DNA from 4 places in the Paenibacillus sp. sptzw28 genome. Region 1 is predicted to be linked to each of the others. Evidence: riboswitches for the same ligand, from Rfam matches in the RefSeq annotation. Region 1 holds a riboswitch; each other region holds the start of a gene.
What was found. Region 1 has a riboswitch for cyclic di-GMP ahead of KZ483_RS01795 (OmpL47-type beta-barrel domain-containing protein). Riboswitches for the same ligand answer to the same signal wherever they lie in the genome.
Positions count from the first base shown of each region.

Region 1 (7,585 bases):
CGCGCTAATGGTTCGTGCGAAGCACAGAACCAAGCGCGGACAGTAACGCGCTAATGGTTCGTGCGAAGCGACAGCCGTTTCTTCTTAATCAGCACTGTACATTTTGCGTTTCTTTTCATTGTACAAGAACTCACGCTGACTTTCATTCTCTTTGCAAAAGGGACATAAATGAAATGATACTATTTTTCCGCTGTGAGCTCCCACTATTCATACAGCTTGTTTAAGATTAAGTTGACACTTAATTAAGTGTGTGCTACATTATTGTCATGATAGAAAAAGTCATTCACGCTTTAACAGAACCCAGGCGCAGAGATATTCTGTATCTCGTCCGGGACGGGGAACTTACGTCCAGCGCCATCGCATCGCATTTTGACATTTCAGCTCCTGCAGTATCCCAGCATCTCAAGGTTCTCGAAGAATCCGGTCTTGTCGTTGTCCGGAGAGACGGAACGAAACGGTATTACCGAATCAGGAGGGAAGGCTTCGCCGATTTGAAGCAGTACATCGACCGTTTCTGGGATGACAGCTTACTGCGCTTGAAGGAAGCTGCGGAAGAAGAAGAAGAGAGGAGAAAGTAGAAAACATGACTCAAACTCAAAGTGACAAGGTTATTAAAGAAATTTTTATCGAATGCCGTCCCGAGACATTGTTTCCGTTCTTCACCGACCCCGAGAAGATGATCCGCTGGATGGGCAGCCATATCCTTCTCGATCCCACAATAGGCGGCAAATTCCGGATTGATCTGAACGGACACGATATTGCAACCGGTGAATACGTGGAGATTGTACCGAATGAGAAAATCGTGATGACGTGGGGGTGGGAGAAGTCGAAGCTTGTCCCACCCGGTTCAAGCACCATAGAATTTCTGCTTGCTCCCAAAGAAAACGGCACCCTCTTGGTGCTCACTCACTTCGATTTGCCGGTCGAAGAACTCGCATCTCACAATAAGGGATGGACGCATTTCATGTCCCGGCTTCAATTATTGGCAGAGGGTCAAGATCCTTCGTCCGTTAAGGCCATCTGATGTACTTTCATACCAAATCAAAAAAGTGGAGATCCCCCGGATTCTGCCGGGCGGACCTCCACTTTTCTTATTTCTGAAGCTTTACGGTCTTCTCTCCGATTACCAGTATGCCGTTAACAAAACCACGGAAGTGTAATGTTACTTCAGAAGCCGTCCAATTGAAATCCGAGCGTTCGAATTTGAATTGGCCCTGCTTCGCCTGATTGTAATATCCGTTATTGCTGGTCAGAGCATCGACACCGTTAAGGGTTACGGTGGTAAGATCGAAGCCTTGAGTACTGTAGCCGTCCGGCAGGTCCACACGAACGGTAAACTGTCCTTTATTGCCTTTGATTACATTAGGGGTAACCGTTATGGACGCCCGTATATAATTGGTGAATTGTTTTTTCAGTGTAGTGCTCAGACCCGCGGCGTTTGTTACCGTTACTGTGACGGTATAAACTCCCGGTTTGTCCAATGTGACGTCGGTGCCGTTTGCTACGGCCTGCTCTGTTGCCGTACCCGGACCGGAAACGGTCATTTTCTCGTATACAATACCCGAAAGTGAATCCGCCGCGGAATAGGTCAGCCGCAGCGGCATCCCTGCCTGATACTCATCGTTAAGATTCATCGTGATAACCGGTGGCGTCTTGTCGATCTTTACTGCCGCCTCATTCGAAGTCTCAACGTTTCCCGCCACATCCACTGAATAGAAAGCGACTTTATGGATGCCTTCATTTGTGACTGTGAACGAACTGCCCTCCGCATATGCCGAGCCGTCGATCGAATAGTATGTCGCCGCTGTGCCGCTTAACGCATCATCTGCAGTGAGTTTGACTGCGACGTCATCTTTCGACCAGGACGATGGAACATCGGAGACGGTAACCGGCGCTGTCAGGTCGATTTTTACTTGGATCGTATTGGCTTCTTCCTTATTGCCCGCTTTATCCACCGAGTAGAAAGAAACGTTATTCACGCCTTCCTGGTCCACTGTTACGGAGGCTCCCGGGGCATACTCCCCGCCGTTGACGGAATAATACGTATTCGCAATTCCGCTCTGCGCGTCCGATGCCGTCAACGCAACGACTTGTTTTTGGTTGGTCCAATCAGCCGGGACTTTCGCTACGGTAACTGGCGCTGTCAGGTCGATTTTCACTTGAACTGTGTTCACTTCTTCCTTATTGCCCGCTTTATCCACCGAGTAGAAGGAAACGTTGTTCACGCCTTCCTGGTCCACTGTTACGGAGGCTCCCGGGGCATACTCCCCGCCGTTGACGGAATAATACGTATTCGCAGTACCGCTTTGCGCGTCCGATGCCGTCAACACAACGACCTGTTTTTGATTGGTCCAATCTGCCGGGGCTTTCGCCACGGTAACTGGCGCTGTCAGGTCGATTTTCACTTGGATCGTATTGGCTTCTTCCTTATTGCCCGCTTTATCCACCGAGTAGAAGGAAACGTTGTTCACGCCTTCCTGGTCCACTGTTACGGAGGTTCCCGGGACATACTCCCCGCCGTTGACGGAATAATACGTATTCGCAGTACCGCTTTGCGCGTCCGATGCCGTCAACACAACGACCTGTTTTTGATTGGTCCAATCAGCCGGGGCTTTCGCCACGGTAACTGGCGCTGTCAGGTCGATTTTCACTTGGATCGTTTGGGCCGTTTCCTTGTTGCCGACTTTATCGACCGAATAGAAGGAAACATTATTTACGCCCTCTTGATCAACTGTAAAAGAAGTTCCCGCCGCATATTCGCCGCCGTTCACGGAGTAAAATGTGCTCGCGACTCCCGTCTCGTTATCCGTTGCCGTCAAGGTCACGGTCTGGCTTTGGTTCGTCCAACCAGCCGAAGCGTCCGCTTTGGTTACCGGCGCTTCCGTATCCACAATCAGCTTGGCGAGAACGACGTTCGACGGCGCCGATTCGCCAAACGAATTACTGAATGAAGTCACGTAGTACTCGTGGTCTTGATACGGCAAGTCCGTTACGGTATAAGACAGGTTATTGACGTTTGCCGCAACCAGAACGGATTTGCCGTCTATAAGCTCATACACGTTATAGCCGTTTGCATACGTTGCGAAGCTCCAGGAAATGCGGGCGCTCGTACCGCTGAGCAGCTTAAGGGAAGCAACCGGAGGCTGCATAACCGGGAACACGATCGTTTCTGTCACACGGTTTGAAGATGCCGACTCGCCGAAGCGCGTATTGTAGGCAGTCACTTCAAATTGATGGGTATCCTCCGACAGGTTGAACACCTGATAGCTCAGTGCCGTGCCTTTGTAGATTAACGAGCGCGTTCCGCCGGTCACATTATAAACGCGGTATTCGTTGGCCCAGGCAGCGGCCTGCCAAGAGAGCGTAATGTTATTGGCATTGAAGACCTTATCCGTCAACACAGGCGGCTGAACGATTGGCCAAACAAGTGTTAAATTAATGGTGCTTCCCGCCGCTGATTCGCCGAATCGGTTGCTGTATGAATTCACCGTATAGGTGTAATCACCCGCCGGCATATTGACGAATGCCGCCGCTGTCCCGGTTACGGTGCTTTTTAACACTTTTTGCCCGTCGACCACCTGGTATACTTTGTACCCGGAGGCATAGAGAACGGGGTTCCACTTCAAGGTAATATCGTTGCCGTTGGTAATCGTCTTGCTCAAGCTGCCGGGCTCCTGCATGAGAGGCCAGACAAGTGTGAACTGGAGGCGGCTGCCATCCGGCGATTCGCCGAAGCGGCTGCTGTAAGAGCGCACTATGTAGGTGTAGTCACCCTCCGGCATATTCGTTAACGTTATGCTTGTCCCGGTTTGCGATTTCTTCAGCACTTCTTGGCCGTCAACCACTTGGTACAGGTTGTACCCCGAAGCATAGGCTGCGACGTTCCACTTCAGGGAGATGTCATTGCCGTTTATGATCGTTTGTGTAAAGCCACCCGGCGCTTGCATAACCGGGAAAGCGAGCGTGAACATAATTCCCGCACCTTCCGGCGATTCCCCGAGAAGGCTCGAGAACGAGTTTACAACATAGCTGTAGTCGCCTTCCGGCTGATTCGCGTAAGTGACGGATGTCCCGGTTACCGTGCTTTTCAATACCTTTTGACCATCTGTCACCTGGTAGATTTTGTAGCTGGTTGCGTAGGGAGCAGCCGTCCACTTTAAGGTAATGTCATTACCGTTTGTCAGTGTATAGGTCGGATTTGCCGGAGCTTGCATCGTCTGTCCGTTCAGCGTTACCGACACCTGAGTTCCATCCGCCGACTCGCCAAAGCGGGCGGAAACGGCATGAACCTCATACGTATAGGTGCCCGGAGACATACCTGTGTATGTGATCGTAAGAGCCGTCACCGTGCTTTTGAGTACCCTCTGTCCGTTCACGATCTGGTAAACTTTGTAGCTTGACGCATAAGGGGAAGCCTCCCATGCCAAGGAAAAGTCTGTTGCGTTCTTGATCGTTTGCGTCAAGTTACCAGGCGGTTGAATCACCGGAAATACAAGTGGGAAAGAGACCTGGCTCCCATCCGCCGATTCACCGAAACGATTGGATACGGAATGAACTTCGTAAGCGTAACTGCCTTCCGGTTGATTGGGTAATGTGACGGTCGTGCCGGTTACCGTGCTTTTCAATACCTTCTGGCCGTTTATAATTTGATAGATCTTGTAGCTGTTCGCATTTGCTGCAGCGCTCCATGTCAGGATAATATCATTCCCGTTCTGAAGCTTATATTGGAGGTTATCCGGCGCTGCCATGATTACGGCGTCTATTGAAAGGGTGACTTGAATGCCTTCCGTCGATTCGCCGAAACGGGTGGAGAAGGAATGTACCTCGTAGACATAATCGCCCGCCGGCTGGTTGGTATAGGTGACCGTGTTACCGGCTACCGTGCTCTTCAGTATTTTCTGGCCGTCGCTTATTTGATAGATCTTGTAGCTGTTGGCATTGGCAGCAGCTCCCCACGTAAGGACGACATCATTGATATTCTGCAGTTTAGATGTAAGAGTGGGCGGCGGCGCCATCGTGGTTGAGCCTAGGGTAATAGCAACCTGGCTGCCTTCCGCCGATTCTCCGAACCGGTCGCTGTAGGAATGAACCTCGTAAAGGTAATCTCCGGCCGGTTGATTGGCATACGTGACTGTCGTGCCGGTTACCGTGCTTTTCAATACGTTTTGCCCGTCGATTACCTGATAGATTCTGTAGCCCGTCGCATTTGCGGCAGCACTCCAGGTGAGGACGATGTCATTGATGTTCTGCAGCTTATACGTCAAGCTGCCCGGCGCAGCCATGGTTGCGGTTCCGACAGTCACTGTCAAGCGGCTGCCTTCCGCCGATTCGCCGAAACGGTCGCTGAACGAATTTATCTCATACACATAATCGCCGGACGGCTGATTCGTCAGCTTTAACGTTGTACCGGTCACGGCGGTTACTAATACTTTCTGGCCATCGGTAATTCGGTAGACTTTATAATTAAGCGCGTAATTTACCGGGTTCCATTTCAAGTTCACGTCGTTGACGTTCGAAATGGTGAACGAAAAGCCCCCGGGGGCAGTCATTGCCGGATAAACAATGTTAATATCAACAGGTGCGGAAAGAGGCGATTCGCCGAATAACGTATTCGATGCGGTAACCGCGTATCTGTATGCTCCTGCCGGCGAATTGGCAGCCGTATAAGTGCGGGCAGTCTGCGTTTTCACCAATGTCGGTTGACCGTCAGCCTGAATCTGGTACAGGTTGTAGCTTTGGGCGTTCGGGGAAGCCGTCCAGCTGAGAGCGATGTCGTTGCCGTTCTGAATCGTGTAGACCACCGCCGGGGCGGTCATATCAGGATAAGAGATATTCACCGTTATCGGCGCGCTCGGACCGGACTCTCCGTCGGGACTCAAGGTTGAGACAGCGTATGTATAGGATCCTTCGGATAGACTGTTGATTGTGAAAGAAGTCGTCGATGACGTCCCGCGCACGATAAGCTGGCCGTCGGTGATCTCATACACTTTATAGCCGGTAGCTCCAAACACTGCACTCCATGTCAGTTTGACGTCGGCCGGCGTCAGGAGCTGATAGGCAAGATTGCTTGGGGGCAGCATATTGTTGTTGGTCTCTGCTGCAAATACGTTTGCTGCGGGAAGGCAAATCTGGATCATAAGAAGCAGTGATACGAGAAAAGAAAGCCTGTTAGAGAAACGTTTTTTCATAATGAACCCACCTTTCTTTGTATAAAACGTTGCAAGTGCCAAAAAAAATAAACCTTTTGACAAGGTTCATAGTGAAAATGCCTATGATTCCTTGTGGCAACCGGCTGCCTTCCGCTTCTATAGCGGATCAGGCCCTTGGCTTTGCGTCTCATGATTTCTCATGATTTGCCCTTACACTTGGTTGTACTGAACTATGACTTTAACTCTATGATATAGTGTCGAATCTAGTAATGTGAATAGGTCTATTGAACCATAATAGGAACTATTGACCAGAGGTCGGATTATTTATACTTGTTCGTTAAAAAGCAAACAGCCCCCCGATAGGAGAGCTGGTTCGTATCCATTATTCAAGCAAATCAAGGCTGATCCGCTCAGCAGCGGCGGCTTGCAAGCCCTTCTACCTTCACAGCCGATTCTTGATATGAAGCTCCCTGCCGTATATTGCAATCATTATGAGGACGATGATTCCGTAAAGAATTTTCTGCTGGGAGGCATCCATATTGAGACCGGTCAGAATCATGTTAATCTCGGTCAATATAAGCACGCCTGCCAAAGTGCCCATATAACCGCCCGCTCCGCCGAGCAGGCTGGTGCCGCCGATCGCGACGGCGCCGACGGTTACAAACAGATAAGGGTCGCCTATCCCGAAGGATCCGCCGCCGGAGAAGCCGGAGAGCAGCATACCGGCCATAGCGGCCAGAACCGCGGAAGCCACATACGTATAGGTCCACACCTTAACACGCTTAATGAGCACCAGCTCGGCCGCTTTCGGATTGGCTCCGACCGCATAGATCTGACGTCCCAGGCGGGTACCGCGCAGCATCCAGACCACAAGAGCCGCAAGCGCAAACCATATGAAGACCACAGGCGGTACCGGTATACCGAATACATGCCCGTTCAAGGCCGCCAGATGCTCCAGAAATACCGGAGGTTCTCCCAGAGGTATGCCTTGGGTTACAAAATACAGTATTCCGTTCACGATATATCCGACGCCGAGGGTAATAATGAGCGGGTGCAGCTTCAGCCATGAAGACAGCATACCGTTAATGGCGCCGACTACTACTGCGATTGCCAGTACAATCAGTATTGAGAACACTGTCGGGACGTGGTGGCTGTTCAAGAAAGGAACCATAAGATTGCCCAGCGTTATCATATAAGGCAGAGACATGTCGATGCCTCCGAGGAGGATAACGAGATTTTGACCGATCGCGGCGATGCCGACGAACGATGCGAGCACCAATAAAGATAAGATCGTGTTCGAGCTGGCGAACCCATCCATAATGGCCATACCTATGAAAAACATGATCACGACAATGGAATACGCCGCTATGACGCTGCCGGACTGCTTAATGCTCGCCAGGCGAAGCCCGGACCGCTGAGATAAATTGTCCATACTG
Region 1 is NZ_CP080545.1:385,089-392,673, reverse strand. Features, by position in the region: gene KZ483_RS01805 (ArsR/SmtB family transcription factor) at 267-578, shown strand; gene KZ483_RS01800 (SRPBCC family protein) at 584-1,024, shown strand; gene KZ483_RS01795 (OmpL47-type beta-barrel domain-containing protein) at 1,092-6,188, opposite strand; cyclic di-GMP riboswitch class I at 6,281-6,368, opposite strand; gene KZ483_RS01790 (ABC transporter permease) at 6,592-7,581, opposite strand.

Region 2 (7,585 bases), 770 kb from region 1:
GGAACGCAGGCACGGAGTGCCGGGGTTATTCCGTGACAAAGTGATCAAACATCACTCAGAGGGGAGGCGCCAAACTGCTGAGAGAAATAAAAAAGCGACAGCCTGAAGGGCTGCCGCAATAGCTTAGGTTAAGACCAGATTTGGAATCTCATAGGCTTCCATGAACGAGAGCCATTTTTCCTTTGCTCCTAGAGGGGAGTGTACATCTAGCCAATTCTGATACGCTTTTTCCGTAAGGTGGCCCGGACGTTTTAATCCAGAGTGAAAAAGCAAGTACTCACACATGTGATTCGCCAGAGACGGGGCAACGCCGGAATTGATTAACCCGTAAGTGCCATTGTAAATCGACTCATCTGCAAAACAGATCTGAAAATCTTGTTTGTACGTTCCGCGATTGACTGGAAGGTCCCTAGCCAGCTATTCAAGTTGCATGTCAGCTCTTCCCAGGAACTGAAAGTGATAGGGGTGCCGGTGCTATCCCACCAGATCGGACCTTCGCCGGGTGTGATCGAAATTGATACCATTTTGATTTTACCCATACTAATATTGCCTACTTATAATGTGTGGGTATAAGACATATCGTCTAGCAACCCATTCAAAATATCATCCACGCTGCGGGAGAAAATGTTTCGATCAGTCAACCAGTTATAGAAGAAATCATCTTCGCAATGATCGACTATTTCAGAAAGGGCTTGCTGAAATAATTTTAGCGTAGCCTTCTGTTTACTCGTAAACTGGTGAGCCTGTTCCCGCTTCTGAGTCGAGGCCCAATCCTTAAGAAAAGCACTCAGCTCTTCATAGGCAGGTGTATTGCTGGAGATGTGATTCAACACAGGTTCAACCGCAGCCCCTTGACCTTTTGCAAGTAAATATGCAAAGAAAGCCTCCTGAACCAACGCGGTATCCTCTCCTTCATACAACGAATGCCAGAACATGAACGAATCGGCCATCCCGAAAATGTCTCGTTCGGACACCGGTCTTAAAGACTGCCTGAGCGCTTCGTCCAGCAGCATGCTGCCGGACTGGCCGTAAATGTGTAGCATGGGGTCGTATGCCTTGACGGCTCTGACGATCGCCTCGGCGATTTCCGGCCGTTTATTCGCCATATGGTAGAGGGCCCCAGGCGGTTTCACATGCCGCAGCCTGGAACCGGCCGCTTTTACAAAGGCGTCCAAAGCACCGAGCTGGTAAAGGATGATGTCACCGACCTCCGCGCCCGTCACTGCCATTTCCCTGCGACCGAAGCCGAGCCTGTCAGGCAGGCCCGGATGCGCACCGATTGCGACGCCCGCAGCCGCGGCACGGAAGACCGCTTCACGGATGCGGATCGCCCGCATGGAAGCCGCAGGCAATGTTCACGGATGACACATAGCGCAGAAGCGCTTCATCCTGACCGAACGTGTAGATGCTGTAACCTTCACCGTAATCGCAGTTGAGATCGACCCGGCCGGCTTTGAGACTTTCCGAAGTTCCATTCATGGTGCCTCGCTCCAAGGCTGCAGGGGAACGCAAGAAGGCCATTGAAATCGCCAAAAACTTACTCGAATCGGGCGTCCATGTTACAGGGTATCGCTTCGTCCATCAGGCTTAGTTCACCTAAAAATGCTTCAGATTCGGCAGGACTATTGAGAAAGTATTACTACAAAGTATATTTTTCCCTCTTTTTAATTCGCAATAATTTCTGTAAAAAAAGTGTCGAAACGTGTTGATTTCCATCGATAAATACTGTAAGGTAATTTTAGGTACTACTACAATCAAATACTTCGTACGACAATAGCAAACCCACTGAAAAGTGGCGACGCAAAGCTATAGGGGCTAATGTGGACTAACCTACGACCACGATGTCAGCCAGTTGCCGAATACGACGGAAGCCTCCGTCTATTTTGGGACGGAGGTTTTTTGTTTACGGTTAAAATTGATTGATAGAATTATAATTAATGGAATTTACCCTTTAAAAGTACTTTAAAGTAAGTTATTAATAAATCTGAATATTCGTGCGATAATGGCAAACCCATTGAAAAGTGGGGACGCAAAGCTACAGGGGCTAAGGTGGTACATAATGCGACGATGCCTGCCAGCTATCGAATACGACGGAACCTCCGTCTATTCATATTTAATCAACGATAGATAGGGGGTTTTTCATGTTCAAATACCGAGAAGCATCTGGTTAAGCATCCCAGAGCGCAAGTTACGGCTTAAGCTTTCATGAGCATGCAAACGGTCTGTAACGGACGGCATCCGCAGCCGATATCGTTTTCACCGTGGCTCATGGCGGAATGATTGCTTGTCGAGTCGTCGACCGTAACCGCTAAATCATCGCAATATCAGATGTGGATTTTTTTCTTTATAAACTAAATCCAGTAAGAGAGGGGGGGGGATTTATGTCTGGCTTTCAAACGAAAACGGTGCCTGCTGTAGCGTCGACCGCTTTCCCGATTCTGATCGCCATCAGTATTGTGCATTTATTGAATGACGCGATGCAGTCGACCGTTTCGGCACTTTTTCCGATTTTGAAAGAGTCGCTGCATTTGACGTATAAGCAGATCGGGCTGATCGCCTTTTGCATGAGCATGACCGCTTCACTGCTGCAACCGATGGTCGGGAAAATGGCGGATGCTCATCCCCGGCCCAATATATTGCCCCTAGGGGTTATCTTCACATTGGCCGGTATTGTTGCGCTGTCCATGGCGTCGAGCCTCGGCGCCATTTTGCTCGCTGTTTTCGCCATCGGCATCGGATCAGCCGTCTTTCACCCGGAGTCTTCCCGCGTTGCTTATATGGCCGCCGGGAACAGACGCGGACTCGCGCAGTCGATATTTCAAGTCGGAGGAACGATCGGCAACTCGCTGGGCCCGATTATGACGGCGGTATTGTTCGTCCCTTTGGGGCAGTTCGGTGTCATCTGGTTTACAATTGCGGCAACAGCCGGCATCGTGATCCAGGTTTACGTAGCAGGTTGGTATCGTGCCAACATGACGATGTGCGCCAGCATCAAAGGCGGGGCACCCCGTGCAAGCCGCGCTGCAGCATTGTCCCGGAATAGGATGGCTTGGGTGATTGTGATTCTCGTATTCCTGCTTTTCTCCAAGTATGTATATATTTCCAGCATAACTAGCTACTATTCGTTTTATTTGATTCATAACTTCGGTATGTCAATTGCGAATGCGCAATTGCTGCTGTTTGCGTTTTTGTTAGCGTCTGCGATCGGGTTGATGTTTGGAGGACCGATTGCAGATCAATATGGCCGCCGGAACGTCATTTTCCTTTCCATTTTTGGGGCGGCGCCGTTCTGTCTTTTGATGCCGTACGCGAACTTGTTCGGTTCCGCTGTGCTCGTCGTCTGCGCCGGGTTCGTTCTGTCATCGGCTTTTTCGATTATTGTCGTCTATGCGCAAGAGATGCTTCCGGGCAATGTCGGTCTCATCTCCGGACTGTTTTTTGGTCTGGCGTTCGGTCTCGGCGGTCTCGGGTCAGGCGTGCTCGGCTGGGTCGCTGATGCGAGAGGCATCGAATTTGTTATGCAACTGTGCGCCTTCCTTCCTTTGCTTGGTGTGTTTGCCTTACTGCTTCCAAAGGACCGAAATGCGACGGAGGCCTGACGGCCTCTTCAAACAATTTTTAGTTTATGAAAGGGGTTCGGGCCATGATTAGCTTATTTGTATATGGCACGTTGTTAACAGGGGAATCAAACCATCATGTTGTCGCTCCTTATCTAATAGCTACTGAACCGGGCGCAGTCCAAGGAAAGCTGTACAATGTCGGACCGTACCCCGCGCTTGTGCTGTCCAAGAGCCGTGCTGCAGGCGTTATCGTGGGTGAATGGATGACCGTAAGCGAATCCGGGCTGCCGGCGTTGGATCAGTTGGAGCACTTTTATGCACCGGGGGACTCGAGAAACGAATACGAGCGCGTGCGTGTCGTCGATATCGACGGAAATCGTGAAGGCTGGGTATATGTATATGTATGGCGCGATCCGAGCGGCTACCCGGAAATCGCATCCGGCTCGTGGCGAAGCGTCGTGGAGCGGTCGCGAGGCGATTCGTTAACAACCCGGTTGCCTGTCTGAAGTAGGCAGCGGCCTGATCCATACTTCTACCTCCATCTTGTGAGTAATATGGAGGTAGCGCGATGAGCAACTTTTTACAGTTGTGAGGTTGGTCGGCAATTCATTTGCGGCTCAGAGCCTGCTGGCGCCTTTCAAGCGCAATTGCCTCCCGCATTATGCTGCAGATGCAGCAGCATAATGCGGGAGCCAAGTTGGAGGCGCCACGGTTATGGAGAAAGGAAAATATGTCATGGCGTTGAAGCTGCTCGAGGAAGCAGGCACTGGTCCGCAATTCGGCGGATGTCGTCTATAAGACTGGCTTGAGCAAGCTGAAGCTCGGGAATCTGGAGGAAGGCGAGCGGCTCATTCGGTAGCTTGAAGCCGAATCCGCGGATGAAATACAGAGAGTCCTATTTGGGAGGCGGGGATTATTGGCAGAAGGTGTGAGGATCTTTCCATTGGGGGAACGCGCGCTTATCGTCAAGTTCGGTGTCGGTATCGATCCCGTTTCGCACCGCAAGGTGTTGGAACTGACGCGCACTTTGGAACAAAATCCGTTTCCGGGGTTTCATGAAGCTGTGCCGTCTTATGTATCCGTAGCTATTTATTATGATCCCGTAATTGTAGGTAAGGCGGGCAGGCCGTCAGGAGATGCACAGTCGAAAGTTGTTTCATGGTTAACGGAGCGTGCGACGCGTGTTCACAACGCAGCAGTGACAAGTGCAAGCACGTTTACCGGAAACACGGTTGAGATTCCCGTCTGTTACTGTTCCGAGTGCGGTCCGGATTTGCCTTTCGTTGCGGAACACAACATACTATCGCCTGATGATGTCATTAAGATCCACACGTCCGGATCGTATACGGTACATCACATTGTTGACGGAATTGAGCAACTTCAGCATATACATTATGGGGATCGGAATTGACCAGACCATAAGCTCCAAACATCTCAAAAGGCCCTTTTGATTCGATGCGATAGTTCATTTCGACATCTCCTTTTATTGAAATGTGAAAGGACATTCGAGGATAGGCTTTTAGAGAAACGCCTTTATCGCGCGCAGATATCGGCATGATCCCATGAAGATTCTTAAACGCCCGTGCAAACGCTTCTGGCGAATCATATCCATATTTCACAGCTACTTCAATAACCTTTGCATCTGTTGTCTGCAGTTCAAATGCTGCCAATGTCAACCGTCGACGTCGAATGTACTCAGATAACGATACTCCAGTAATCAATTCCATGGCGTTCTTCATCCTGTCCAACCAATCCATCGTTTTCCCTCCCTTCAATATAAAATTCTATCGCAGATATAAAGCCGTGCATTTCCTGCACGAAAAAGTCAGCATGTCGAAGATGATATAATTCTCCCGCTATTCGTATGTTCCACTTCTCCTGAAGATTGATCCCAATAATTCCAATGTATTAGTAACATTGAGCTATGCTGCCAATTAGCGGAGCGAGGCTGCGATCGATCCACTGTGGCCTTTTTCCTTTGAAGGACCACTTAGCGCTACCCAGGCTACAAATTTTATTCCTTCCGTTCCTGGAGCGCCTGGTATAACTTCGACTTCGAAATCCAGCCCGCTCTGTAATCTCCTTCACGGCATATTTGGTTTATTAGACTATTAGCAAAGGAACCACCTTGAACAGGAACAGATTCATATAGTAAACGTCACGACTTCTTCCACTCCTGCCATTTTTGACAAATGCTAAGTCTGACATCGGTGGTGCGGTCGGAATAAGGGCAATCTCCCTCACGCCACCCGGTTTCGGGGAAATGAATACCAGTTATGGCCTTCAGTGCAATCACGCGTGCTCCGAAAGCAGCGACGTTTTGATTCCTTGCATCATGCTCCAATCCGCTGATTAGAGGTTCGATAAAACGCCGGTTTTTGATCTTGGAGGCGATTTTTAATGCGCAAAACTTGATATCGGAATCGGGATCCGAAAATAGGCTGATCAAATCACCGGATAATGGTTCCCACAAGTCAGCGCAATTGCCGAGTGTGTATAATGCTCCCATCTTGACATAACGGCTGTCGTCCGTCAGCAATTTCCGCAAGTCGTCCTTTCTCACCGCAGCTGGGTGAGAGGCAAGAAGCGCGACGGTCGCAGTACGTATTCGCCATGAAGGGTGTACGAGCAAATCCTGAATAGGTAAAGCGTACTGTTCGGAAATCGTTTCGAATAAAAACGATAATAACACCCGGACAATCGTTTCTTCATGCTGACTCCGAAGAGCTTCAAGCCGATCGGCGGGTATTTTCCGTTTCCAGCTCTGCCAATGGGAAAACGGACTTCCTAACTGATCTTCCGCATGACTTGGTTCATAATCTACCGCAGCCGAAACATCGATCAATCCGGCTTGCAGTTCTTGCCATGCGGGATAGTGAAAACTGCTTTCCAGTATGGCAGTTTTCACTTGATGGGCAGACCACTCAGGATGAGCTTGCCAAATGCACGCCGCTGCGCCCAAAATAATCGGTCCCGCAAATGAGGTTCCTTCGTTTCTCGCATATTCTTTCGGCAGCACATCGAATGGTGCCGTCGCATGGCTCATACGTTCTTCTTCCGACTGAAACGGCATCGGTAGCACAACGTTTTCGGCAGGAGCAAGAATTTCTGGAACCCCTTTGCCTTCAAAAGTGACTCCCCGGCAGCCATGGTACGGTTTTGTATGCTTAATCATACCGTCTTTAGGGACTATAAGGCCCCCGACAGATAATACGGAAGGGGAAGATGCCGGTCCATTACAGGTGAGTTCAATCGTGTTACCTGATGCAGAAATCACCAGCAAACCTTCATGAGTAAGTTCTTCGCATAAAACGCGTATCGGATCCGCCTGCCACGGCAGCAGTCCCGAGTCCCTCAAAGCTGAGATTGTAAGTACTGTCCCGCGAATATTAAACTTGCGATAATTCTTCTTCAGCCAATTCAGTGCCTCGCAAAATTTCACTTCCATATCATCTGTGTTGATGTATAGTCCTGCCTCGATCAAGAAGAGCTCCGCTTCAGGTGCCGCACCGGAGTAATTACCGCCCGAAAGCTGTCCTGAACCGCCGGCTGCTGAAGCGGTCCACAGGCCGTGCAGCCCTGTATTCCATGGCCCTTTATTTGCAGTTAACCTAAGGGGCTCCGCCTTCGGTTCCGATGTATTGACGTGATACACATTCCGACGATTGTTTGATGAAATGTCGGGATGATGCGGGAAAATGACGTCTATCACGGCAATAGCAGTATTTTTACCAGTAAGGTGATCCGGAACGTTTAGAAATTTCCTGATTGACGGCCACATGATTCATCACTCCTTAGGGGTCACCTCACGATACGAAAAAAATCGTACGTTAAGCAATGCAACTAAAAAAAGAGCTGGTTGCCGTGGCGACTGCTCCTGGCATAATCTTTGCGTTTCGTACCCGTTGTTTGAGCATATTTTATCTTTTCTCGGGTACCACGAAAACCATCACCCAAGTCGCTACTATATTGATCAATAAGCTCATTTATCCTTCCGCTAACGTACCCGTTTACTGAACGAATTT
Region 2 is NZ_CP080545.1:1,153,498-1,161,082, reverse strand. Features, by position in the region: partial or broken gene KZ483_RS05385 (LamB/YcsF family protein) at 555-1,479, opposite strand; cyclic di-GMP riboswitch class I at 1,766-1,860, shown strand; cyclic di-GMP riboswitch class I at 1,995-2,086, shown strand; gene KZ483_RS05380 (MFS transporter) at 2,382-3,599, shown strand; gene KZ483_RS05375 (gamma-glutamylcyclotransferase family protein) at 3,644-4,066, shown strand; gene KZ483_RS29055 (carboxyltransferase domain-containing protein) at 4,489-4,971, shown strand; partial or broken gene KZ483_RS05365 (helix-turn-helix transcriptional regulator) at 4,913-5,317, opposite strand; gene KZ483_RS05360 (S8 family serine peptidase) at 5,719-7,341, opposite strand.
Region 2: another riboswitch for cyclic di-GMP. It lies ahead of KZ483_RS05380 (MFS transporter); the one in region 1 lies ahead of KZ483_RS01795 (OmpL47-type beta-barrel domain-containing protein).

Region 3 (7,585 bases), 710 kb from region 1:
GCGCTTGCAGCGCTTCGGCATAAGCCCGAACGGCGCGCATCTGATTGGAATCGCCGCTCAGCACATGCTCTAGCACCGTGAGCTCCGGATCGAACGGCGGATTTTGCGACAGCATCTGAAGCGTCACCCCGCCGCCAACAAGAATAGAGCCCGAGTCAGGGGGCTCCAAACCTGCGACGACATTCAGAAACGTCGATTTGCCGGTGCCGTTCACACCGATAATTCCGATTTTGTCGCCCATCTCCACTCCGAACGACACGTCCTGAAACAAAACCTTCTCGCCGTAACTTTTTGAAATATGATCAACCGTTAATACGTGCATATGATTCCCGCCTAACGTTAGCAAATCGCAAAACGCGCATCGCTGCGCGCTCCGCCTGTACTAACTTTAAACGATAAGCTAAGCTTCAATCAAATCTTTCTTCGCATAAGCCGCTGCGGACTGCTCCGCCTTGACTGCAATCGCCGCCATTGTGCGTACGGCTTCCACCGGATAACAGCCCGATGCCGTCTCGCCGGAGAGCATCACGGCGTCCGTGCCGTCCCAAACCGCATTGGCGACATCGCATGTCTCAGCGCGGGTCGGCCGCGGCTGGCTCTGCATCGAATCAAGCATCTGCGTAGCGGTAATGACGAATTTACCGGCCTGATTGCATGCGGCGATCATAACCTTCTGCGCAACAGGCACATCTTCAACCGGAATCTCTACACCCAGATCCCCGCGCGCCACCATGATGCCGTCGGATGCTTCAATAATGGCTGCAAGCTCGTCGAGCCCTTCCTGGTTTTCAATCTTCGAAATAACCTGAATGTGGGCTGCTCCCTTATCGGCCAGCATCCGCTTCACTTCAAGCACATCCTCCGCGCGCCGAACGAACGACATCGCGATCATATCGACGTTCATTTCGATTCCAAACTGAATGTGCTGCCTATCGCGCTCGGTCACGCCAGGCAGGCTCGTCCGGATACCCGGGAGGTTGACGCCTTTGCGGGATTTGATTACGCCGCCGTTCTTAATGACACACACGACATCCGTTCCTTCAATTCGAACGACCTGAAGCTCGATCAGCCCGTCGTCGATCATGATGCGCGAGCCGATCGACACATCCTGCGCCAAATCATAGGAGACGGAAATCCGTTTCTCCGTTCCTTTAATTTGCTCGGTCGTCAGCGTCAGAAATTCTCCGCTCTTAAGCGAGTAAGACGGCTCCTTCAGCAGCCCTGTGCGGATTTCCGGGCCTTTAATGTCAAGCATTGTTGCGACCGGCATGTTCAGCTTGGAAGCGACAGCGCGAACATTGATAATGCGCTGACGGTGATCGTCAAGCTCGCCGTGGGCAAGATTCAGTCTTGCAATATTCATACCCTCTTTGATCATATCCTCCAGTATATCTGAAGACAGACAAGCGGGTCCCATCGTACATACGATTTGTGTCTTTTTCATCGGTGGTTACACTCTCCTATGGGGTATTTCACTTCCTTTATTGTAAAAGAACGATTGCGGAAGATCGATGTACTATAGTACAGTAATTACACTATAGTACTGTGAGAACGGAAACGGAGAGCTTCACTTATGTTTAACATCTTTGAACTTCGGCAGGAACGAGGCATCCTTCGGCAGGAGCGCCGGACGCTTGGCGCCGATTGTTATACGCTTATCTGGGTGCGCTTCGGACAATGCAGCTTCGAATACAGAGGACAAACGGCCGTCTGCCGCAAGAACGAGCTGCTGCTTATTCCCGCAGGCGTCCCCGCCTCCGAGCTGAAGGGAAACGGCGGCATCCGCGAGAGCATGATGGTCCGCTTCAGTCCTTCCGGCGCGGAAGCTGCGGCGATTCTTCCCATTCTGGCCCGCACGGAACCGCTGCGCTGGATGACCCACATGCCGGAGCTGCTTCTGGATAAGCTGCTGCAGCTTGCCGAGCAGTGGACGGAGCAGGACCGTTATTTCACGGTGATGTGCGATGCCCTGCTGACAGAGCTTATCGTAACGGTGAACCGAGAGGTGGACGAGGGTGCGAAGGCGCCGTCGGCTATTCGGCATATCGAGCGAATGAAGCGGTTTATCGAAGAGCAGTACCGCAGTAAGATTACGAAGATCGAGCTTGGCGCAAGCGTCGGAGTCAGTCCCAATTACGCGGCAGCCTTGTTTCGCAAAGTAACGGGACTTACGATCAGCGAATACGTTCACCTTAGGCGCATGAAGACGGCACAATATATGCTGAGCCACTCCCACCTGTCGGTGCAGGAGATTTCGGACCATCTCGGGTACAGCGATCCCTCCTACTTTAACCGCGTCTTCAAGCGGACCGTCGGCAAGCTGCCGTCCGATATGCTTGCAGAACGGGAGCGTACAGGGCTGGTGTAGCTGCCGGGCACGGCAGTATCATTGCATTTGCGGAACAAATAACAGGAAATATTCCTTTCTATCCGGGTCGCTGTATCCGATATCGCGGTTACACTGACTTAATAAATATACCGTTCCATTGGCCTCCCCATAAGGACCGGTGCGTTTAATTATTGCCTTACAGGTTGCTGTTCTGACGCCTTTCCCTTGTCCTCCGAACGCATCCCATGAATTATCATAGGTATATTTAATCGCCTCTCCATTAAAATCCAGATCAGTATAGATCGGATCCCCTTCATCGGTATATTGGGCGATGCTTACTTGGCTCTTGAGCTTATTTTGAACATTCTGATGAAACTCCTCCAGTTTCCGGATGCCAGACAACCCTCCAGGGCCTGATACGACATATCCCGCTTTCTCAGCCTCGTGAAAGGTCAAATCAGAATGATTGGAAAACAAACTGCATGCAGTCAACATAATCATCGATACGAATAACAAGTATTTTTTACGCATTAAGCTTCGCCTCCCGCACAGATGGCAGCATCTACTCTTTCAGACGAAAATAATCCGGAATTGTTGCCTGAGAAAAAGGAGCAGCCGCGGCCGCCCCTTATGACTCTATTTTCAACTTTCCCCATGTACTCGTGTAACGCCCTGTAACAATTCAGTGTTGGAAGAACGCGCCGATGTTCGTGCCGTCCGGCGTTCCTGAGCCGATCAGTTCGCTTCCCTCCGCAAGCTTCAGGAAGTTCCCGAGGTTAGGGGAACCGTCCGCATTGCGGATTAATTCAGGCTTAAGGCTTATAAAGTCGGCGTCGCCGGCAGAAAGTCCCTTTGCATTAACACTTTTACTGTTTTGCCACCAGACATTTGTCTTCAGTACGTCGGTGCCGCTTATTTTATCGCTGGCGCCGCCCTTGTAAGATATGTTATTCATGAACACATGGGTGCCAACGGCGAAGTTGAAGTTACTTTGCCCGTTGCGCACAGACGTATTATTGGTGAGCTTAATCGATCCCGGGTTGCTGTTGTAAGTGAAGCCGTCTTGTTTATTCAGGTACGCAATGGAATTTATGACTATATGGTCTACGGCGATTTGACTGCCGCCCAATTTGAACCCGTTGCCGTCGCTGTTAGCTGTCGATACGCCCGATGAAGTCTGACCGTTGTGGTGGGCAACACTGTTCTTGATCGTTACCGGTGAAATGGGTCCTGTTTCTGTTTTAGTGAACAGATCCCAGCCGTCATCGGTGTTGTAGGCTGCGATGCAGCCGTCAAACACATTACCTGGCCCAAGCGTCAGCTTCGCGGCGAAGCCGTCGGCATCCTCTCCGTTGTCCGGATCGAAGTTATCGTGAGAGTAAGTGTTTATGATTACGTTATTGCTGGGCCATTCGCTTCTCGGAGCTGTCGAACTGTATGCGCTGAGCTGCAGCCCCGAATCCCGGTTGTTATGGACGTCGACGTTATCAATCCGGTTAAAGTGGCCTGATACGAAGATACCGTTATCGGCGGCTCCTTTAATTTCGAGCCCTTTGATCGTCCAGTAGCTGCCGTCGATTCGAATCCCCCTGTCGTTACTTCCGACATTGGTGAAGCTGTAAGGCTCCGAGGAAAAATCGAGCACAGGCTTCTCCGCTTCGAAGGGAACGATTTGTTTCCTGGCGTCCTGCGTACCGCTGTTCGACTGTATAATCCTGATTTCCGACGAATAAGAATACGTTCCGCCGCGCATGTAGATCACTCCTCCGGGCGGGAGCTTCGCGATAGCCGAGCTTAACGTAGTCGGACTGATCAGCGTCCCGGAATTACCGTCCAATCCATCCGGCGAAACATAGAAAACGCCGGGTGAAGCTGTATCGGAAGGAGCTGGAGCCGGTGGTTCAGTCGGGGCAGGCACCGGCCCGGGAGCGGGTTCAGTCGGCGATGTCTCATTGTAATAGCCCGTTACGTTGACATTGTCGAATTTGGCGAATGTCTTGTAAGCCACCAAGCCAACAGCTCCGGAAGTCAAGCTTGAATCATTAGCCGTTAACTGTAAGGTTCCATCTATGTACATGCTGATCGTTGTACCGTTCAATTCAAGCTTCACCGTATACCATGTGCCCTCAGCAAGCGGAAAATCCTTCGTTGACAGCGTTGTGGTTGAGCCGTCTATTTTCCTCCGAATCTCCAGTTTGCCTCCGTCGCTGTTAAATAAAGACGCCGCATAGAAATTGTTGCCGTCTTTATAACGTCCGGCTACATAAGTGCGGTTGCTGCCATTCCATTTGTCCACTTTAACTTTGGCTTCAACGGAATAATCCGTCCATGACTGGTCTCCAGCCATTGCCCGTCCCTCGTTCATACTGGATTGATAATAGACATAAGTACCACTGTCTCTCACAACAGACCAAGTACCCTTCTGAGCGGTCCAATTGCCAGCGGTACCGTTCTCAAAATCATCACTGAAGGTTGTGGCTGCTAGAACCGGAGCAATCATTAGCATGCCGCAATCAAGACAAAGGAAAGAACAGAAGCGGCGATTTTTGCTAATTTTTTTCGACCCATGAACATAACCCTCCTCAGGCGTTTTCGGAGAAAACGCAGCATCGTAAGCATAATCAGGCGTTTTCGGAGAAAACGCAGCATCGTAAGCATAATCAGGCGTTTTCGGAGAAAACGCAGCATCGTAAGCATAATCAGGCGTTTTCGGAGAAAACGCAGCATCGTAAGCATAATCAGGCGTTTTCGGAGAAAACGCAGCATCGTAAGCATAAACCCTGTAAATCTGATATTTTCCTTCTATCATCACGACAACAAAAAAGAACCCTCTATACTGACAGGAAGGTTCCGCTGATATCACCATCCTTCGGCGGCTGGCTGGCATGCGGCTTTCGCCGCAGAAGCCCCTTTAGCTTTGCGTCACTGGCTTTCACCAGGTTTGCCTTATCGAGATTGATCAAAAAATATGTAGAATCATGTCGAATCGCCTTTATTATACAGGAGGTGGGAGATATCTGTTTATGGTTCGAAGGATTTAATTATTAAACACAGTTATTTGGGGCTTACTTCATGATTTGATAGAACGATAAGGTCAAGCAGTTCCCGCAAATCGCTAATAATCATAGCCGGCTGATGGCCGGTATCGGGCCGGAAGCCTCTTCTGCTCAGCCATATTGCACGCCAACCCGCTTCCAGCGAGGTGATTACATCGTTCTCCCACGCATCGCCGATATATAAGCAGTGTTCTGGCAAATGTCCGGTAACCCGGCTGATATGCTCAAAGACACGCGGGTCCGGCTTCGCGATTCCTACCGCGTCGGATATAAAGATCCGGTCCTTAGGTACTAAACGGTCCAGCTTAAGGGCACGGATTTTGACCATCTGATGATCTACCGGTCCGTTGGTGAGAATTCCGACATCAAGACCGCGCTGCCGAAGAGCCGCTATTAACTCCTCCGCACCCGAGGACAGCATAATTTGCTGCTGCCCTTGCAAATAACGGGACTGAATGGCCGCCGCCGTCTCCTTGCTCATTTCAATGCCAAGCTCCCCGAATGCGAGAATCAGCCGCTGCATCCGTACATCCTCCAGGCTGAGCTTCCCCTCCTTGTAGCTGTCCCACAGCCGGTCGCTGTAGTGGCGCACTCTGCGGAACAGCGTCCCGAGCTCCAGCTCTGCGGCAGTTTCTGGAGACATGGTATCGGCGACGGCCGCCCGAAACGGCTCCAATTGGTCGTAAAGCGTATCGTCAAGGTCGAAGAAAACGGCCCTGATGTTCTGCAGGAAGTCCTTCATTTGTTCTTTCTCTCCTTTATTTTGAAGCATTTTATTAATCGTTCCGGTTACTTCAATAACTTCACGCTTGCCAAAAATTCTCGTACGTCATTCGGAGACTTTAGGATGATTATTTTCTTTTCATTCGATAAACTTTGAAGTTTTGCCAAAATCTTTGGCCTTTGTTTTGCTGGATTTTGCCAAGCCCATTTCAGAAATTGAGGGCTTAGCCTCTCCTCGCAGCCTTCGGAGAACAAGAAGGCAACATCATTTTCGGTAGACAAGACCGTGTAAAAAGAAAGGTGAGTGCTGGAAATGGCTAATTACGATCGTACAGCCCATCTGAAGAGCATCCAAGCCCAACGGAAGGCAAGCACCTTAGAGAAGGTAGGTCAGGCGATCTCACGCCTCTTACGAGTCAACAAGAGCATCAATTTCAATAGCCTATCAGAAGAATCGGGTGTCTCGCAAGCGAGTTTATATAACCATTCAAATATCCGCCAGAGGATTGAATACTTACGCTGTCAACAATTACAAGCACCTACTACGAAAAATTTTAGTTGCATTCATTGAGTTAACGGAGGTTAGTGACACAAGTAGAGAACATGATTTCGTTGAAACGGGGGCGTGAACCCAACGTCTTTAATCTGGTTGGAGTCTTGGTCAACTAAATTTACATTAGAAACTTATATAAATTTGTGATATAGTTTTATTCATGGAACCTAAAAATAACCTGACTGAGTTGAACGTTAGCGACTTCGCTATGGTGTTCGAAGATTTAACGAGGATTTTCATTCGGTTGCCGTCAATTGAAAAACTAAGCTTTACTACACTTTCCGTCCTGCACACGTTGTCCCTCAAGAGTCCCATGCGGCTTACTGAGTTGACAGTTAATGAACAAGTTACGCAGTCGGCAGTCACACAGCTGGTGACACGACTTGAACGTGACGGGCTCGTCGAGCGCCGACCAGATCCAAATGATGGCCGAGTCGTTCAAGTGCATATTACCGCGCTGGGGGCAAATGTTATTGATTCGCGTCGATTGGATCGCATTGCGCAACTTTCGAAATTCATGGAAGGGCTCACTCTGGAAGAAAAACAAGCAATTGCGTCCGCAATACCCGCATTGAGGCGTCTGGTCGAACTGGGAAATGATTCATAGTCTCCGCCGAGGTTGCCTTTTCCATTGTTCATACCCGGGTGGTCGAACGAAACAAACGAATACAAGGAGGAACATTTATGACAACAGCTCCTTTCGTGCTTGAACCGAGTCCGATCTACGTATCGGATGAGTTACTTGCTGATCTTCAAAATCGTTTAAAATCCACTAGATGGCCTCTCGATGCCGGTAATGATGACTGGTTTTACGGTGTTAGTCGGAACTACCTTGAGGAACTCGTCGACTATTGGATTAACGAGTTTGACTGGCGCAAATCCGAGAAGGCGATCAACGCCTACGAACACTATAAAGTAGATGTT
Region 3 is NZ_CP080545.1:5,771,136-5,778,720, forward strand. Features, by position in the region: gene KZ483_RS26700 (ABC-F family ATP-binding cassette domain-containing protein) at 1-322, opposite strand, end outside; partial or broken gene pyk (pyruvate kinase) at 413-1,444, opposite strand; gene KZ483_RS26710 (helix-turn-helix transcriptional regulator) at 1,574-2,368, shown strand; gene KZ483_RS26715 (DUF4362 domain-containing protein) at 2,387-2,860, opposite strand; gene KZ483_RS26720 (right-handed parallel beta-helix repeat-containing protein) at 3,012-4,247, opposite strand; partial or broken gene KZ483_RS28970 (LamG-like jellyroll fold domain-containing protein) at 4,305-5,216, opposite strand; cyclic di-GMP riboswitch class I at 5,198-5,285, opposite strand; gene KZ483_RS26725 (HAD family hydrolase) at 5,384-6,157, opposite strand; gene KZ483_RS26730 (DUF6262 family protein) at 6,422-6,679, shown strand; gene KZ483_RS26735 (MarR family winged helix-turn-helix transcriptional regulator) at 6,822-7,268, shown strand; gene KZ483_RS26740 (epoxide hydrolase family protein) at 7,346-7,585, shown strand, end outside.
Region 3: another riboswitch for cyclic di-GMP. It lies ahead of KZ483_RS28970 (LamG-like jellyroll fold domain-containing protein); the one in region 1 lies ahead of KZ483_RS01795 (OmpL47-type beta-barrel domain-containing protein).

Region 4 (7,585 bases), 2.7 Mb from region 1:
GGACCGACGGCCATCTCTTTCGCATCCTCTTCATCACGATCAGGCCAGCTTGGCAATATTGCGAGGAAAATCGGAGGTCATTTGAAATGAGCAAAAAACTGCAGGGAAACGGATTGTTCGAATCGTCGCGGATGATGCTCTTCGAGCACCGTGACGCGCTCATTGAGCGCCAACGCCTTAGGCACAAGCAGGGCCGTCGCACGCTTGACGAGCAGCGCCTCGCCGAGATCGCCGATCGGCTTGGCGAAGCTATAGCAGAAGGGCTGCGGGTCAGGCTCACGCTCTTCCACGAGGACGGCGACCGTACCGTCTCCGGCCCCATTACCCGCCACGACGCAGCCCGTGGGCGCATTCGCGTCGGCGGCGAGTGGACCGATCTTCATGATATTATCGATTGCGAGCAGGTTTAGTGTGATTAGCTGAGGCAATAACAACGCTGCCAACGTCAAAGTATTTAACAGGCAGCGTTTCCGCACTGCTCGATGAGGTGCTGACGGCAAACAAAGCTTACTTGCCCCGCTTTTTCAAATAAACCGCCGGCCGGGCAAGTAATCGTTATAAGCAAAGCAACAGCAGCCGCCCAAGCACAAACGCCGCCATCCAAGCGCGGATAGGCGGCATTTTATTGCGGTCTAAGCGGATACAAAACGGGTAAACCCTTACCGTTTCACCTCTTGCATATCGGCTTCAACCGTGCAGCAGCGCAGGGCTTCCCCGGAAATAAACGGAGTCAAGGAGCCGATTGAGTACAGATGCAGCTCATGCATCGCCCTGGTACACACGGTATAGAAAAGCCTCCTCTCGCTTTCCCGGCTGTACTGGGCGGCCGACGCGTCATATACAATCACCGCGTCAAACTCCACTCCTTTAGCCAGGTATGACGGTATGACGACGACGCCGGATTCGAACGAGGAGGAGTCCTGCTCCATAAGGTGAATCCCCGCCGTAACGCCCTTTAGCGCTTCGTAGGCCTCCAATGTTTCTGAAGCCGTCTTGCAAATAACCGCAATCGTTTTATATCCGGCAGACGACAGCGCCTGGATGCGGCGCGCGATCCGGCTGTGAAGCTCATCCGCGGCCGCGACTACCGTAAGCGTCGGCTTTGCGCCGTCGCGGTTAAAGGGCTCAATGGACTCTCCGCCGCTAATGCAGAGGCTAGTGAACTCAACGATCTGCCTGGTCGAGCGGTAACTTCGGCTCAGCGTGATCGTTTCTGTCTCTTCCGCTTCATACTGCGCGGCCAGCGCGGTAATTCCGCTGATTCCGGCAGCCGTGTGGGCATGAATGGATTGGTTCACATCGCCAAGGGCGGTGACCTTGCTGCGCGGGAACAGCCGCTTCAGGAAAGCAAACTGGAACGCTGTATAATCCTGTGCTTCATCGATCAAAATATGTCGTACCGATGTGTTCGTTTGGAAGCCTCGCACCCTCTCCACCAGATACAGGAACGGTGTCGCATCCTCATAGGCGAGCTGTCCCTCGTCGAGCCGCGCAAGCGTATCGGCGCAAATCTCCGGCCATAATCCGGGAAGTCCGGCAGCTGCACTGCCTCCGAACATGGTGGCAAACCGGGCATCCTTGAATATCTGACGAAAACAACCCTTCAGATTGACGAAGCCAAGCTTCTTCACCCGCGTGCGCAATGGCTTGATGCTTTCTTTCACGACATAAGCCGAGAGCAGTTCACGCTCGCGGTCATGATCGTCGAACGATTCACTGCTGAATTGTTTATTCCGCTTCAAGCTCTGAAAAGCCTTCTGATACGTTTCATTATCAAGCAGCTCAATAGCTTCTTCGACCCACGCTTCGGCGCGAGCGGCCTGTTCACGGTCCCTCAGCCGCTCCAGCAGCCATGAAGCCACAAGGCGCAGACGGTTTGGAAGCGCAATCGAGCGGTCGATCGAATAGAAATATTCACTGATCGCCGCCGCATCCTTAACCGTTTCCCCGCGGAACGACAAATCGCGGAACACGAGTCCCTCTTCGCCCAGATGCGTCAAATACCGGTCCATCAACGCGACAAAATCGGCCGATGCCTTGTAGCGGATCCCTTCCATGCGCGTCTCGTAGCCGGGCTCCTCCTGGCCGGTCAGCGCATACTCGAGCTGTACATAGGGATTTTCAAGCCGGAAAGATTTGCCGATGCGGTGCGCCAGATATTCCTGGAATGTCGTCTGCTGCATATTTTCCTCGCCAAGCTCGGGCAGTACCGTCGATACATAGCTGTTGAACATCGGATTCGGCGAAAATAATACGATCTGGTCGGCGCGCAGCGTCCCCCGGTACCGATAAAGCAAATACGCGACGCGCTGCAGCGCTGCGGACGTCTTGCCGCTTCCGGCCGCTCCCTGCACGATGAGCAGCCGGCTGCGCTCATTGCGAATGATCCGGTTCTGCTCACGCTGAATGGTCGCAACGATGCTTTTCATCTGCGCGTCGGATTGCTTGCCGAGTACCTCCTGCAGCAGTTCGTCGCCAATCGTGACGCCGGTATCGAACAAGCTGACGATCGCACCGCCCCGGATCACAAATTGCCTTTTCACCTTCAGTTCGCCCTTGACCGTCCCCATTGGCGTCTGGATCTCTGCGGGACCCGGCGGATAGTCATAGTACAGACTCGAGATCGGAGCCCGCCAATCGTAAATCAAATAATCCTGATCGGTGCTATCTCGCAGGGACGCGATGCCCAAATAGACGCGATCGGCTTTGCTCTCCCCGTCTTCGAGGAAGTCGATCCGCCCGAAATACGGCGACTCACGCAGCTTTCTCAAGGTCCGAAGCTGCTGGACGGCATGACGGTGCGCTCCTTCACGCTCGAAAAGCAGCTCTGCCTGCTGCTTCATGCTTGCATAGGTTTCCGCCATCTCCACCGCGTCGTCGAAGTTTACGGTAACGTCGTCCCAGAAATTTTTGCGAATGTCCACCATTTCGGATTTCGCATCCAAGGTTTGCTGCTCAAGCATCCGGGTGCGGCGGTCGATTTGCTCCACAACTGTATCCACTCGTCGCTGCTCCGCCGCCCAATCCCGGTTCGTCTCGCTCATCGGCTTTCATCCTCTCTCTGACTCTCAAAACGAAGCTTGACACTCGCGTATTTATTGTGCTATAATTATATTGGATAATTACGCGATTCGGTATATTTTTATTGCATCCAAAATTGATTTTACCAGATTTACCCCTGATGATCAATACATTTCGCACATGCGAGCTGCGGAGTGTCATATAGCTTTCGCCGCTTTTTCTAAATTCACACCCCTTAGCATAGACATCGGATCTGTTCCGATACATGCGAAGGGGTGTTTTTACTTGGACCTATCATTCCCATTAAGCGCCTTCACCATTAGGACATGGGGAATGCCCTCCTCGATAAATTCTTCCGAGGCTCTTTCATAACCCAGTCCGAAGTAAAATGATTCAGCCTGCAGCTGACTGTTCAATTTCGCCTTGATCAGCCCCCGTTCACGGGCGATCTTCTCCAGAAAACGCACCGCCTCTCTGCCCAGTCCGTGCTTCCTGTAAGCAGACAGGACACAAATTCGTTCCAGCTTGGCTGTGCCGTCGACAATGCGCAGCCTTCCGGCAGCGGCCGGCTCACCATTAAGATATACAAGAATATGTTCCGCGACACCATCGAGCCGGTCAAAGCCATCGATTTCAGCTTCCGGAGGCACGCCCTGCTCGTCAACAAAGACGGCTCGCCGAATTTGCAGAGCAAGCTCCAGTTCCTCTTGAACGGTTATTCGTTGTAGTTGCACTTTGGATACCCCCATTATTGATATTAAAAAATAAATGCGAGTCCAATACAGTCCTCTAGCAATAAAAGTCGGATTGCAATAACTCCGTCCTTATAAGTATACAAAAGCTGCGATTTCGCTTCCACTCCCGATAAAAATGCACCCCCTGCAGCGGATGGGGTTAACCAAGAGGTTTCCGCTGCAAGGGGTGACATGAACTTATACGCTGATGGCACGGATACGCCATCGGTGAGGTATATCAACGAAGAGAATCCCGTTACTGCAGCTGAGGGCTTCTTCCCGGAGTTTACAACAATAGACTCGATGAAATTTAAAATTCGGACATGTATAAATGGAGATAAATTACTCTATTAATGATATTGAAGTAAGTAGAAGACGTGTTCGAGGAGGATATTGCATTACGAAAGCCACAGATCAATCTCTTTATCGCAGCTTGGTAGTGACCTGCTTGAGGCGTAACTCTAACGGCTAAACGTAGTGTCGGTCCGGCCGGTGGCTTCAGTTTTATGAGCCGCAACCTCTGATCCGGGATGAAGGGGCATTTAAAGCCCCTTCTTTTTCGGACCGGATTCAGCTCTTTGCGGAGGATATTCAGTCTATCATATTATCCGTTTTCAACGATACTTAGCAGTTCTGCGGCAACTTCCTTTTGCGATTCGGGAATCGTATTCACCCATTCGCGGAGTGCCGACCGCACGCCACTGTCTGTCAGCCTCTGTGTCTCCATTATGTATTGGAGCTGCGGGGACAGAGTCAGACCTTCCTGCTCACTGATGTCGGCCGCCATGCCGACTGCGGTGGTAAGCATGCACGGGCGATGGTCTTCGAGGCTGCATTCCTTGTTCAATTCGTACACTTTCTCATTGTCTGGTTGATTCATAAGATTTACCTCCCCAGGCTTTGAGTACATCCTGGCGAAATCTTGAATTCAGCTCCGCCGCTTCCTTCTGGGCAAGCTTTAATGTCTCGGAGTCCGGGTCGCCATTGACCTTACGCGAGATTTCAGCAAAGCGGGCCGCCGCTATTTCAAGGTCATCCGGTGTGACGATGCCATTCACAAGCTTATGTCGTGCCTCGCGGATCTCCGGCAATACCTGTTTAATTTCATCGCGCATCTCCGGCTCCAGGCGCAGCAGCTTCTCCGGTGCAAAACGAATCCGTTCGAGGCCATTCACATGCTCCTCCGAACGCTCCAGCCGCAGCTGCACCTCGGGATGTTCTATACCGTCCGCCCTGGCGAAGCGGATTGCCTCTTTGAGTGCCGCGGCAATCGCCGTAAGCTCCGGTACGGGTTCGGCAAGTTTCTCCTGTATAGCGGAAATACCCTCAGCATACTTGGCTAGAACTTCACGGTCCTTCTCCGGAGTCGCGGCCAGCTTCTCCGGGGTCAAGTCGTACTCCATCAGCGCGGAAATCTCTTCGCGTGCCGTCTCTGCATCCCCCGCCTTGAGCGCAGCCGAAACCGCCGACAAATGCGCTCTGGTGCACGGGATACAACCGACCGACACGTGCATGTCCGGCGCATACTGGCTGTATGGCTTCGCTGGTTCAAGCGGGGTCACCGCTTCGTTAACATCTGTATAATTTCCTCCGACAATACCCATTAGATTAGCCTCCTCAAATAATTGCCGTTTCACGACAGATCATGAAAGTATGTCTGCCCACTACACAAATGACTACCGACGTTTACGTTTAGGGACTACCTGGCTATTTGTACGCAAAAAAACCCCTGTCCATCATAGAATAAATATGAATAGACGGGGGTACCCGTCGTATTCGGTAGCTGGCAGGCATCGTGGCATTATTTATCCACCTTAGCCCCTATAGCTTTGCGTCCCCACTTTTCAATGGGTTTGCCGTTGTCGTACGATGATATGCATTTGTCGTGTATTGTCAATTTACACGATGTTTTTTTGTTTTGGAATAGGACTTTTTGATTATTTTACCAAAATACAATTCATTAGTCCTGTTTTCTGAAACGCTTACATTTATTTGTTTTTTTTGTTAATCATGCAATGCTTGGAGGGGAGCTGACGGGTTGTGCCATCCGCCATGCCGGCATGCTGACGAATCAAGAAGATGGCCTCCGTCTCTGCAACCATGAGCAGACGGGGGTCTCTTTATGTCTCTGTATGTATAGGAAAACGAGTATCGCAAAGGGATTTCCGGTGCACAATCCATAGACGGATAATAATGAATTTTCATGATTTTAATATAAGACTTAAGGTTTAGGACGCTTAAGTTGAGTCAGGATCAAAATCTGTCTAAATTTGTTGCAATCCTTCGAACTAATCTCGTACTGGTCAAACCTGTTCGTCCGAAAGGAGATATAAAGCGTCTCATGAGAGACGGACCCCGCGTTTCATCGCCGGAGTTTTAAACAGGATGGAATACTTCTGAATCCGGGCCGAGAATTTTTAATTAATCGTCAGCTCTGCCAGCCAATTTGGCGCACAGCCGAATCGGCGCTGTTCATAAATTCGATATGCTTAAAGCCCCATCCGCACAGCTCTCGGAGCTGGTTGGTCAGCATACCCTGTGTCACATTCGGAAGCAGGCGTCTTAATTCCCCGAACCGTTTGGTCCCGTCTTTCAGCAAAATAAACAAAATGAGGGGCCAATGTCATTTAGTTAAGGCGCATAGCCAAAAATCAAGAACAAGAGCAGGTTATCGAAAAGATAGCCGGCTCTTTTTTGTGCGAAAAAGAGAAAAAGGACTTGATAAGTAGGTGGAAATGTGTTGAGAAGCCCCTTGAAAAAACGAGGAGGTTTTGCCAATGAATGAGTACGCGAATTCGCTAAAAGAAACACTGACATACCTCATACGAGAAATGTCATCCGCACCAGCACCTTATGTCAATAACCTGAAAAAGATTTTACCCGAAAGAAAAAACTGCCTTTTGAAACGGTTATGCAACTCCTGATTTCAATGGGAGGCAACAGCCTATATAAGGAACTCCTGGAATCGCAGGGGTATGACGTAAACACCGCAACCACGTCTGCTTTTGTCCAACAGAGAAATAAAATCCTGCCGTCTGCTGTGGAATTCTTGTTTCACGAATTTACGCAAGCGTACACGGATATCAAAGACTACCGAGGTTATCGATTGCTTGCCGTTGACGGTTCGGATTTACTTATCGCAACTGACCCTGCGGATACGGACACCTATTTTCAAAATCAACCGGACACAAAAGGCTTTAACCTTCTGCATTTGAACGCAGCCTATGACTTATGTAACCGACTTTACGTGGATGCCATTGTTCAGCCGCGAAGGTTGTGCAACGAGGGAAAGGCACTAGCTGCGATGGTTGACCGTTCCCCCTTCAAAGGCAAAACCATTGTTATTGCCGATCGAGGTTATTAAAGCTACAACAATTTCGCGCATGTCGAGCGTAAAGGGTGGAACTACGTCATACGGGTAAAGGATTTGGATTCCAATGGTATTCTTTCGGGCTTAAGTTTGCCCGCAAGCGAGGAGTTTGATCGTGACATTCATCTGATACTCACCAAAAAACAAACTAACGAGGTCAAAGCTCATCCTGAGATTTACAGGTTCGTCCCTTCCACATCTACCTTTGATTTTTTGGATTTGCAGGAGAGCTTTTTCCTTTCGGGTTGTTCGTTTCTTCCTGCCTAATAACACTTATGAAACCATCATTACGGATCTTTCTGCCGCTGATTTCCCAGCCGATGAAATCAAGTCCATTTATAACATGCGATGGGGGATTGAAACCTCGTTCAGGGCATTAAAGTACACCGTTGGTCTGACAAATTTTCACGCAAAGAGACGAGAGTCCATCACCCAGGAGATTTTCGCAAGAATGATCATG
Region 4 is NZ_CP080545.1:3,820,748-3,828,332, forward strand. Features, by position in the region: gene KZ483_RS17320 (DNA polymerase IV) at 1-90, shown strand, start outside; gene KZ483_RS29175 (YolD-like family protein) at 135-410, shown strand; gene helD (RNA polymerase recycling motor HelD) at 660-3,044, opposite strand; gene KZ483_RS17335 (GNAT family N-acetyltransferase) at 3,303-3,755, opposite strand; gene KZ483_RS17340 (hypothetical protein) at 4,360-4,635, opposite strand; gene KZ483_RS17345 (hypothetical protein) at 4,616-5,359, opposite strand; cyclic di-GMP riboswitch class I at 5,531-5,623, opposite strand; partial or broken gene KZ483_RS17350 (winged helix-turn-helix transcriptional regulator) at 6,184-6,372, opposite strand; gene KZ483_RS17355 (transposase) at 6,667-7,119, shown strand; gene KZ483_RS17360 (transposase) at 7,331-7,585, shown strand, end outside.
Region 4: another riboswitch for cyclic di-GMP. It lies ahead of KZ483_RS17345 (hypothetical protein); the one in region 1 lies ahead of KZ483_RS01795 (OmpL47-type beta-barrel domain-containing protein).